Regions from separate parts of the Anoxybacillus sp. FSL W8-0104 genome, predicted to be linked through region 1. Evidence: riboswitches for the same ligand, from Rfam matches in the RefSeq annotation. Region 1 holds a riboswitch; each other region holds the start of a gene.
What was found. A riboswitch is a leader RNA that binds a small molecule or an ion and turns the genes downstream of it on or off. The one in region 1 is predicted to bind S-adenosylmethionine.

Region 1 (3,178 bases):
TGCTGACGTATAAATGGTCTTGTAATACGTTGATCGCTTCGATCATGCTTTCGTTACCGACCGCAAAACCGATGCGCCATCCTGCCATATTGTACGTTTTTGAGAACGTATAAATTTCAATGCCGACGTCTTTGGCCCCTTCGACTTGTAAAAAGCTTACTGGCTTTTTCCCGTCAAAGCCGATCGCTCCGTATGCGAAATCGTGTACAACACCGATACGATGTTTTTCAGCAAACGAAACCGTGTCTTGAAAAAACGATTTCGTTGCGGTTGCGCCGGTCGGATTGTTCGGATAGTTTAAAAACATCAGTTTCGCCTTGCGAACGACATCTTTGTTTAGCTCCTCGTAATTAGGTAAAAAGCCGTTTTCCGCCCGTAGCGGCATCATTTCCATGCGCGCCCGCGCAAGCACGACCCCCGACCAATAGTCTGGATAACCGGGATCAGGAACGAGCACAACATCGCCCGAATTTAATAAGCAAAGCGGCATTTCAACAAGCCCTGCTTTTCCGCCAAACAAAATAGCGACTTCTTTTTCAGGATCAATCGTCACGCCATACTCGCGTTTATAAAACGTCGCCACTGCTTCTTTCAAAAACGAATAGCCGCGAAATGGTGAATATTTATGATACTTAGGCTTTGCTACCGCCTGTTGCATCGCGCTTACAATGTGCGCTGGTGTCGGCTGATCTGGATTTCCTTGTCCGAGATTAATGACATCATGCCCTTTGGCAATGACTGCGTTCACTTTTTGCACGAGCGAAGCAAAAAATTGCTTCGGAAGTTGCTGTAACAAGTTCGATTGCGGAAATGTTTTCATTTTTCACACCTACTTCACAAAAAGGTTGAAATTCTAGTCAAGAATCATATATCGTAAAAATCAAAATGTAAAGAAAATTTTTTTGAGGTGAATGAGATGAATATCGCTTGCGTGCAAATGGACATTGCGTTTGGAGCACCGGAAAAAAATAAACAAACAGTCGTGCGCTACATGGAACAAATCGCGAAAGAAGCCGATGTCGTCGTTTTACCTGAACTATGGACGACAGGTTACGATTTAACGAGGCTTACTCATATTGCCGATGAAAACGGCGAACAAACGAAGGCGTTTCTTTCCGAACTTGCCCGCACGTATCGTGTGCATATCGTCGGTGGATCGGTCGCGAAAAAAGTGGCGGACAACATAACGAATACGATGTATATCGTCCATCGAAACGGCGATGTCGTTTGTGAATATAGTAAACTTCATTTGTTCAAATTGATGGATGAACATAAACATTTGCAAGCTGGGGAAACGACGGGTATATTTTCGCTTGACGGTGTGACGGGCGCAGGCGTCATTTGTTATGACATTCGCTTTCCAGAATGGATTCGCGCGCATACGCTAAACGGTGCGGAAGTGTTATTTGTCGTTGCGGAATGGCCCCTTTCGCGCCTTCATCATTGGCGCACGTTATTAATGGCGCGAGCGATCGAAAATCAATGTTACGTCGTCGCGTGCAACCGCGCAGGAAAAGACCCGAACAACACGTTTGCTGGGCATTCGATGATTATCGATCCGTGGGGAAATATTCTTGCAGAAGGAAGCGAACAAGAAACAGTCATCAAGGCAACGATCGACATAAGCGAAGTACAACGCGTACGCGCCCGCATCCCGATTTTTGCCGATCGTCGTCCAGACGTGTATAAAATTTTTGAAAAAAAAGATTGACAAACAAGCGAGAAGCGATGTATGATTCAAATCAAGCGAATTCACGAAACGTTTTCACTATTCAAAACATTCAAATAATGATAAACACTCTTATCAAGAGCAGGTGGAGGGACGAGCCCGATGAAACCCGGCAACCGGCGATGACGCACGGTGCTAATTCTTGCAGCAGTAGGCTGAGAGATAAGAGGTGCGAAGCAAACTTCAAACCTCTTTCGTTCAGCGAAAGAGGTTTTTTATTTATGCTAAGGGAGGAATTACTATGTACGAACCGTTAACAGAGCAAAAGGCGGTCGCGCTCGCGATTCGTTTAGGGCTATTCCAAGAAGATGCGCTTCTTTCATGCCAAGAAATTGGCGATGGCAACTTAAACCTCGTCTTTCGCATCGTCAACGAGCGCACAAACGACAGCATCATCATAAAACAAGCATTGCCGTACGCGAAAGTCGTCGGCGAAAGCTGGCCGCTTACATTAAAGCGCGCGACAATCGAAAGCCAAGCGTTGCGCACGTTCGCAAGCTACGTCCCTCAGTATGTACCAAAAGTGTATTATTCCGATGAGACTTTAGCGATTACGGTGATGGAAGATTTATCCCATTTACAAATTGCACGTCGCGGGCTGATCGAAGGAAAAACATTTCCGAAGCTTTCTGAACATATCGGCGAGTTTGTCGCGAAAACGGCGTTTTATACGTCTGATTTTGGCATGAATCAACAACAAAAAAAGAAGCTCGCCCAACAATTTACAAACCCTGAACTTTGTAAAATTACGGAAGATCTCGTCTTTACCGACCCGTTTTTTGACCACGACACGAACAGCTTTGAAACGGAGCTTCGTGCTGATGTCGAGCAGCTTTGGCAAGATGATGAACTCAAGCGCGAAGCAGCGAAATTAAAACGGCTCTTTTTAACAAAAGCAGACGTGTTGCTTCATGGCGACTTACATACCGGAAGCATATTCGCAAGCGACGATGACACGAAAGTAATTGATCCAGAATTTGCATTTTACGGTCCGATCGGCTTTGATTTAGGGCAATTTTTTGCCAATTTACTATTAAACGCCCTCTCTCGCCATGAAAGCGAACGCGAGCCGCTCTTTACGCATATTGAAAAAACGTGGGACGTGTTTGTTCGTACATTTACAACATGTTGGCAAGAAAGCAACGAACCGTATGCGCGCGTTTCTTTCGTGCTCGACGACATCGTAAGCGACGCGCTCGTCGAAGCGATCGGATTTGCGGGTTGCGAAGTCATTCGCCGCACGATCGGCTTAGCGCATGTGGCGGACCTCGATGAATTGCCGCTTGAACGGCGGCTAGAAGCAAAACGGCACGCTCTTCGCCTCGGACGCGAACTCATCGTGCAACGTGAACATTTGCCGATTCATGCTATCAAACGTCTCGTACAACAAACCGCACATGTCAACAGCTAGGAGGAAAATGATGAAATCTGTACAATGGCATGATACGC
Region 2 (3,178 bases), 280 kb from region 1:
TTTCACTGCATAAAACGAAAGTAACAAAAAACCCATTAACTGACCATTCATTTCCATCAGGACATACGACTGCAATATTTTCTGTCATCGTTCCGTTTTTACTATACGCTCCAGCGCTTGCTGTTTGTCTTTTACCTATTGCTGTTAGCGTTGCCGTGTCGCGCATTTACTTAGGGCTTCATCCTATTTCGCGCAGGAGACTCCCACTTCAACGAACAAAGGGAGTAAGTGGGAGAGGAATGCGCGTTCCCCCTTTCTTTTGTGTATGATATAATAGAGGCGTGGAGAAAACCGTTTAATAAAGGCACTCCAGTAACTGCTACTCGATGTATGGAGTTGGTTACAGGAAACGTTGTAACCGTAAAACATCGAGCGTGGGTTCGTCTGTTGTGTGTGGAAGCCAAGTACTGCCAACAGACATGCCGAGAGAATCGGTAACGATGCAGGCATGACCTGCGTCGTTGGGTAGTCGTCAACCTGCCCCTGATGCAACCCCAAGTCAAGGAAGGAGGACAGAGTCCGTTTGCACTTCTGGGGAGTTGCAAGCCCTCACTTCAAGCGTTAGCTAAGTGGGGGTAGTTGACTTTCTGTTCTTACTTAAAAAATAGGAAAGGAGAGCTACATCTTGTAACTCTCCTCTTTTCCTTACTTCGCTAACTGTAACGCTTGTTGTTTTAACGCTTCCGCTTTATCTGTACGCTCCCAAGGAAGATCAATGTCCGTACGGCCGAAGTGACCATAAGCTGCTGTTTGTTTATAAATCGGGCGACGGAGATCGAGCATTTTAATAATGCCTGCTGGGCGAAGGTCGAAGTTGTTGCGCACCACTTCAATTAATACATCCTCAGATACTTTGCCTGTGCCGAACGTGTCGATTGAGATCGATACAGGTTGCGCCACACCGATCGCATATGCTAATTGCACTTCACATTTATCCGCAAGACCTGCTGCGACAATGTTTTTCGCTACGTAACGAGCCGCATATGCTGCCGAGCGATCTACTTTCGTTGGGTCTTTTCCTGAGAAAGCCCCACCGCCGTGACGAGCATAACCACCGTAAGTGTCAACGATAATTTTGCGTCCTGTTAACCCTGCGTCACCTTGTGGACCACCGATGACGAAACGACCTGTTGGGTTAATGAAATATTTTGTGTTTTCATCGATCAACTCCGCTGGAACGACAGGTTGAATGACATGTTCTTTAATATTGCGCACAATTTGATCTTGCGTAATTTCTGGATGATGTTGTGTGGAAACAACGATCGTATCAATGCGTACAGGTTTGCCGTTTTCATCATACTCCACTGTCACTTGCGTTTTTCCGTCCGGGCGTAAGTATGGTAAAATGTCTTCTTTACGCACTTCTGCTAAACGGCGCGCAAGTTTATGGGCAAGTGAAATTGGAAGCGGCATAAGCTCTTTCGTTTCGTTGCACGCGAAACCAAACATTAATCCTTGGTCTCCTGCACCGATCGCTTCGATTTCTTCATCTGTCATTTGCCCTTCACGAGCTTCTAACGCTTTGTCAACACCCATCGCGATGTCTGGTGATTGTTCATCAATTGACGTTAATACGGCGCACGTATCGGCATCAAAACCGTATTTTGCACGTGTATAGCCAATCTCGCGAATCGTTTCACGAACAATTTTTGGAATATCTACATATGTAGACGTTGTAATTTCTCCGCTCACTAAAACAAGTCCTGTTGTTACACTCGTTTCGCATGCAACACGCGCATTTGGATCATTCGCTAAAATCGCATCTAAAATCGCATCGGAAATTTGGTCACAAATTTTATCCGGATGCCCTTCCGTTACAGATTCAGATGTAAACAGACGACGTTTAGGCATTCAAACATTCCTCCTCAGTATAATGACAAATGATACGGTACTCATCCCTCTTATTATGGTCTATCGTGAAAAAAACCTTTCCCTCAGAGGAAAGGTTCTTGCATTTGTCTGCGCCTTTCACTCTTATCGTTCAAGGGCGTCCCCTTGCCACAGGTTAGCACCTTTTCACGTATGTGACGGTTGCTGGGTTTCATCGGGCCTGTCCCCCTCCACCAACTCGGGATAAGAGTATCCGTTCATCTCAGCATCATATCACATCTATCATAAGCGAGTCAACGTTTTTTCTCCCTTTATGATGTCTAAAATAAATTCAAGAAAAATACATGAATTAGTATGGACTATTTATCAAAATGTGTTATACTTTTTACATAAAGATAAATCAAACAAAGGTAGGTTTTGTCCAATGAATTCCATTGAACTGACAAACAAATTATCAACGCTCTTACAAAGGGATGGGGTTTTTCATAACTTATCTGTACCACGACTAGTAGAAAAAGTACTAACTCGGAAAGAAGGCATCCTAACTTCATCAGGAGCGATTTGTGCAACAACCGGAAAATATACAGGCCGTTCTCCAAAAGATAAATATATTGTAGAAGAACCATCTGTTAAACATAAAATTGATTGGGGAACTGTCAACCAACCAATTTCTGAAGAAGTATTTGATAAACTTTACAACAAAGTGACCGATTATTTAATGACAAAAGAAGAACTATTTGTATTTAATGGCTTTGCAGGCGCCGATCCTGCTTATCGCTTACCGATTCAAGTTATCAATGAATTTGCTTGGCATAACTTATTTGCCCATCAATTGTTCATTCGTCCAACAGCGGAAGAATTACAAACACATGAACCACAATTTACAGTCATTTCTGCACCAACATTTAAGGCAAATCCATCTGTTGACGGCACGCGTTCAGAAACGTTTATTATTATCTCATTTGAACGTCGTACCGTGCTTATTGGTGGAACAGAATATGCTGGTGAAATGAAAAAATCCGTTTTCTCTGTCATGAACTTTTTATTGCCAGAACAAGGAATCTTCCCGATGCACTGTTCAGCAAACGTCGGTCAAGAAGGTGATGTCGCGCTCTTTTTCGGTTTATCTGGTACAGGAAAAACAACGCTTTCTGCTGATCCAAACCGTCGCCTAATTGGCGATGACGAGCACGGTTGGTCAAACAACGGTGTTTTTAATATTGAAGGTGGATGTTATGCCAAATGCATTAACTTATCACGTGAAAAAGAGCCGCAAATTTTCGATGCGATTCGCTTCGGCTCCGTATTAGAAAACGTCATGATGGATCCAGATACGCGCATACCAAAT
Region 3 (3,178 bases), 1.6 Mb from region 1:
GCTGGCAACGCTTCAGGGAGAAGCACTTTCCAAATAATTGTTGCTGTCGTCGCCCCCATCGCTTTTGCCGCTTCAATAACACCTTTATCAATTTCACGAAGCGCAATTTCGACCATGCGTGCATAAAACGGCGCGGCACCAATAATTAGTGCAGGCAACGCGGCATTTGCCCCAAGAATCTTACCGACAACAAGCTTTGTAAACGGGATGAGCAAAATAATTAAAATAATAAACGGGATGGAACGAAAAATGTTGACGAACGATGCGATCACACCGTTAATAAAACGATTTTCCCATATGTTTCCCTTAGACGTTAAAAACAGCAACAATCCGAGTAAAATACCGAGCACAAACGTTGCGACAACGGAGACGGCGGTCATATACAACGTTTCCGTCGTGGCCGCCCATATTTTATCCCAAACGACGTTCGGAAATAGTTCATTGAACATTCGCCAACACCTCCACTTCAACTTCTTGCTGGCGAATGAAATCGAGCGCTCGCTCAATCTCGTCATTCGCACCGTCTAAATGAACGAACAACACCCCGTATGAACCGTGATGCGTTTGCGAAATTTTCCCTTGCAAAATGTTCACGTTCAAATCAAATTGTCGAATGATGTGCGTGATGAGTGGTTGCTCAGCTTCTTCGCCAACAAATGTAAGCTGTACAACTTTTCCATTTGGATATCGCTCAAGAAGATGCAACATCGCCTCTTTCGTTTCTTCCGGCTCTGTGACTTGCTGAACAAATCGTTTCGTAATCGGCTGCTCTGGCTTGCGGAACACGTGAAGCACTTCGCCCATCTCGACAATTTTTCCGTTTTCCATGACCGCTACACGATCACAAATTTTACGAATAACATGCATTTCGTGTGTAATTAATACGATCGTTAAACCAAGACGTTTATTAATGTCAACAAGCAAGTCTAAAATTGAGTCGGTCGTTTGCGGATCAAGCGCCGATGTTGCTTCATCGCACAACAACACTTTCGGATTGTTCGCTAATGCGCGTGCAATACCAACGCGTTGCTTTTGTCCGCCGCTCAGTTGTGACGGATACGCATTTTCTCTCCCTTGCAAACCGACGAGCTGAATGAGTTCATCGACGCGCTTCATCCGTTCTTCTTTCGGCACGCCAGCAATTTCTAACGGAAAAGCAATATTTTCGCGCACTGTTCGCGACCAAAGTAAATTAAAATGTTGAAAAATCATACCGATTTGTTGGCGCGCTTGGCGTAACTGCTTCCCGCTAATTTTCCCCATATCTTTCCCATCAACAATGACTTCACCGCTCGTCGGCTTTTCTAATCCGTTCAATAACCGAATGAGCGAGCTTTTCCCTGCGCCGCTATAGCCGATAATACCAAAAATTTCTCCTGCTTCAATATGCAAGTTCACACGATCAACAGCGGTCACATGTCCACTTGCTGCTTTGTACACTTTTGTTACATTCGATAATGTGATCACGTTGCTGTCACCTTCCTTCCATGAAAAAAACCTTTCTGCTCAAGAGAACAGAAAGGCGCGAATCGTCCATTCTGTCTCTTATCTCTCAAAGCAAACGCTTTGTGTGAATTGGCACCATTTCAGCAGCGCTGACGGTTGCCGGGTTTCATCGGGCACATCCCTCCACCTCTCTTGATAAGAGCGCTTTTAAACGCTTTATTCAGTTAACGTTTTAATATGTTTGAGGATCATTTTAAATTACAAAGGTGAGTATATCATCGAAAGAAGGACGGTGTCAATAAAAATTTTTCAACTATTTCCCCTTCATAATCAAGTGAACGGAATATATAGCATGAGAAATCGCTACTCTTCGGATGTCGGGCTACGAACAACCCACCGCTTTGTTAAAATGCAAAAGACTGACCCAGCACGCATTAGCGTTTCAGATCAGCCTCTTCAGTTCAAAAAATGAAGTTAAACTTTCCAATTGTAGGCATACATAGTTACATGCCAAACGGACCCTTTAATTACATTCTTCTTTTGTAATTCTAATCGTTACGTACACTTTATGAAAGGAGTCATAGTAGTCAGCTTGTGCAACACTAGATGTATACCATTTATCAACTAATTTCAAGTAAGAATCTGTATTTACTAAAGAATAAATCCCCGTAATAGTAGAAGTCTTAGTCGTTAGATTTCGATCGTACGTAACTGTCATCGTCACTGTACCATACATACTCTGAACCGTTTTTGTTTCTTTATTTCCTCGGACAATCGTATCAAGTGGAGCAATTTTTGATTTTGAATTGCTTAATTTTGCCATTGAACTCCCTACTGCAGGAGTAACTGTAATTGTTACATTCCCCTCTTTATATACTCGTTTCGGGAGCGTACTAGCTTCAGTAGTAATTAACGACCCAAAAAAACCATCTAATAACAGAGTAGCAGTTAGTGCTAGGGTAGCAACTAAAATAAGCCTTCTAAATTTACTTTTCATTATTTTCTCTCCTCACATAGTCCAATTGTAATGCTAGTTCTCCGCTACTTGTCCATAATGAGATAGACTTGTACATTAGCGCCAGTTAAACATCGGTATCATGAATATAAGCAGAAATTTTTATTTAGCTGATTACTCACCATAGGTACAACATATTGTATAAAAATCGGACGTTCTTTATTTCAACTTATACATTGCTCATACTCCTCCGCTTCTTCTCCCAAAAATAGCTGATCAGCTATTTTCATTTTACCAAAAATAGAAAAGAAAAAAATCCGTATTTTCCGCCAATTTTTTGGCGAAAATCCGCCAATTTCTTCAAAATAAATGACAAAGTTTATTAAATGAAGTAGAATCTAGTAAAAAAGTGGAGGAGAAATTGCATGGCTATTCGTACATTGCTTATTGATTCTGACCCTATCTATTTGCTTGGGTTGAAAAAATTGTTGGAAAACGAAAGCAATATAACAGTTATCGGTTCTTGTTCTTGTATCGATTCACTAGATACTTTCATACATATACATGTACCAGATGTCATTGTGATAAATGTGCACATGCACATAATAAAAGCATTGGGCTGGATAAAAAATGCGAAGGAAATATACCCCACAATAAATGTCATTATGCTATGCAACTATCCACCGCTCGCCTTATCTGCGCATGAGGCAGGTGTATCCGTCGTATTGTCAAAAGAAAAAGTTTCCACTCATTTAGCACATATGATCCGATACAGCA

Region 2: it holds a riboswitch for S-adenosylmethionine, as region 1 does, so the genes downstream of both, metK (methionine adenosyltransferase) here and mtnK (S-methyl-5-thioribose kinase) in region 1, are expected to answer to the same signal.
Region 3: it holds a riboswitch for S-adenosylmethionine, as region 1 does, so the genes downstream of both, NST18_RS12585 (methionine ABC transporter ATP-binding protein) here and mtnK (S-methyl-5-thioribose kinase) in region 1, are expected to answer to the same signal.

Annotation. Positions count from the first base shown of each region.
Region 1 covers NZ_JBBOQU010000001.1:748,494-751,671, reverse strand. The annotation lists gene NST18_RS04070 (pyridoxal phosphate-dependent aminotransferase) at 1-820, opposite strand, end outside; gene NST18_RS04065 (carbon-nitrogen family hydrolase) at 917-1,711, shown strand; SAM riboswitch class I at 1,799-1,898, shown strand; gene mtnK (S-methyl-5-thioribose kinase) at 1,971-3,140, shown strand; gene mtnA (S-methyl-5-thioribose-1-phosphate isomerase) at 3,148-3,178, shown strand, end outside.
Region 2 covers NZ_JBBOQU010000001.1:468,408-471,585, reverse strand. The annotation lists gene NST18_RS02630 (phosphatase PAP2 family protein) at 1-269, shown strand, start outside; gene metK (methionine adenosyltransferase) at 646-1,851, opposite strand; SAM riboswitch class I at 1,972-2,080, opposite strand; gene pckA (phosphoenolpyruvate carboxykinase (ATP)) at 2,255-3,178, shown strand, end outside.
Region 3 covers NZ_JBBOQU010000001.1:2,375,848-2,379,025, forward strand. The annotation lists gene NST18_RS12580 (methionine ABC transporter permease) at 1-449, opposite strand, end outside; gene NST18_RS12585 (methionine ABC transporter ATP-binding protein) at 439-1,467, opposite strand; SAM riboswitch class I at 1,543-1,648, opposite strand; gene NST18_RS12590 (hypothetical protein) at 1,970-2,443, opposite strand; gene NST18_RS12595 (response regulator transcription factor) at 2,827-3,178, shown strand, end outside.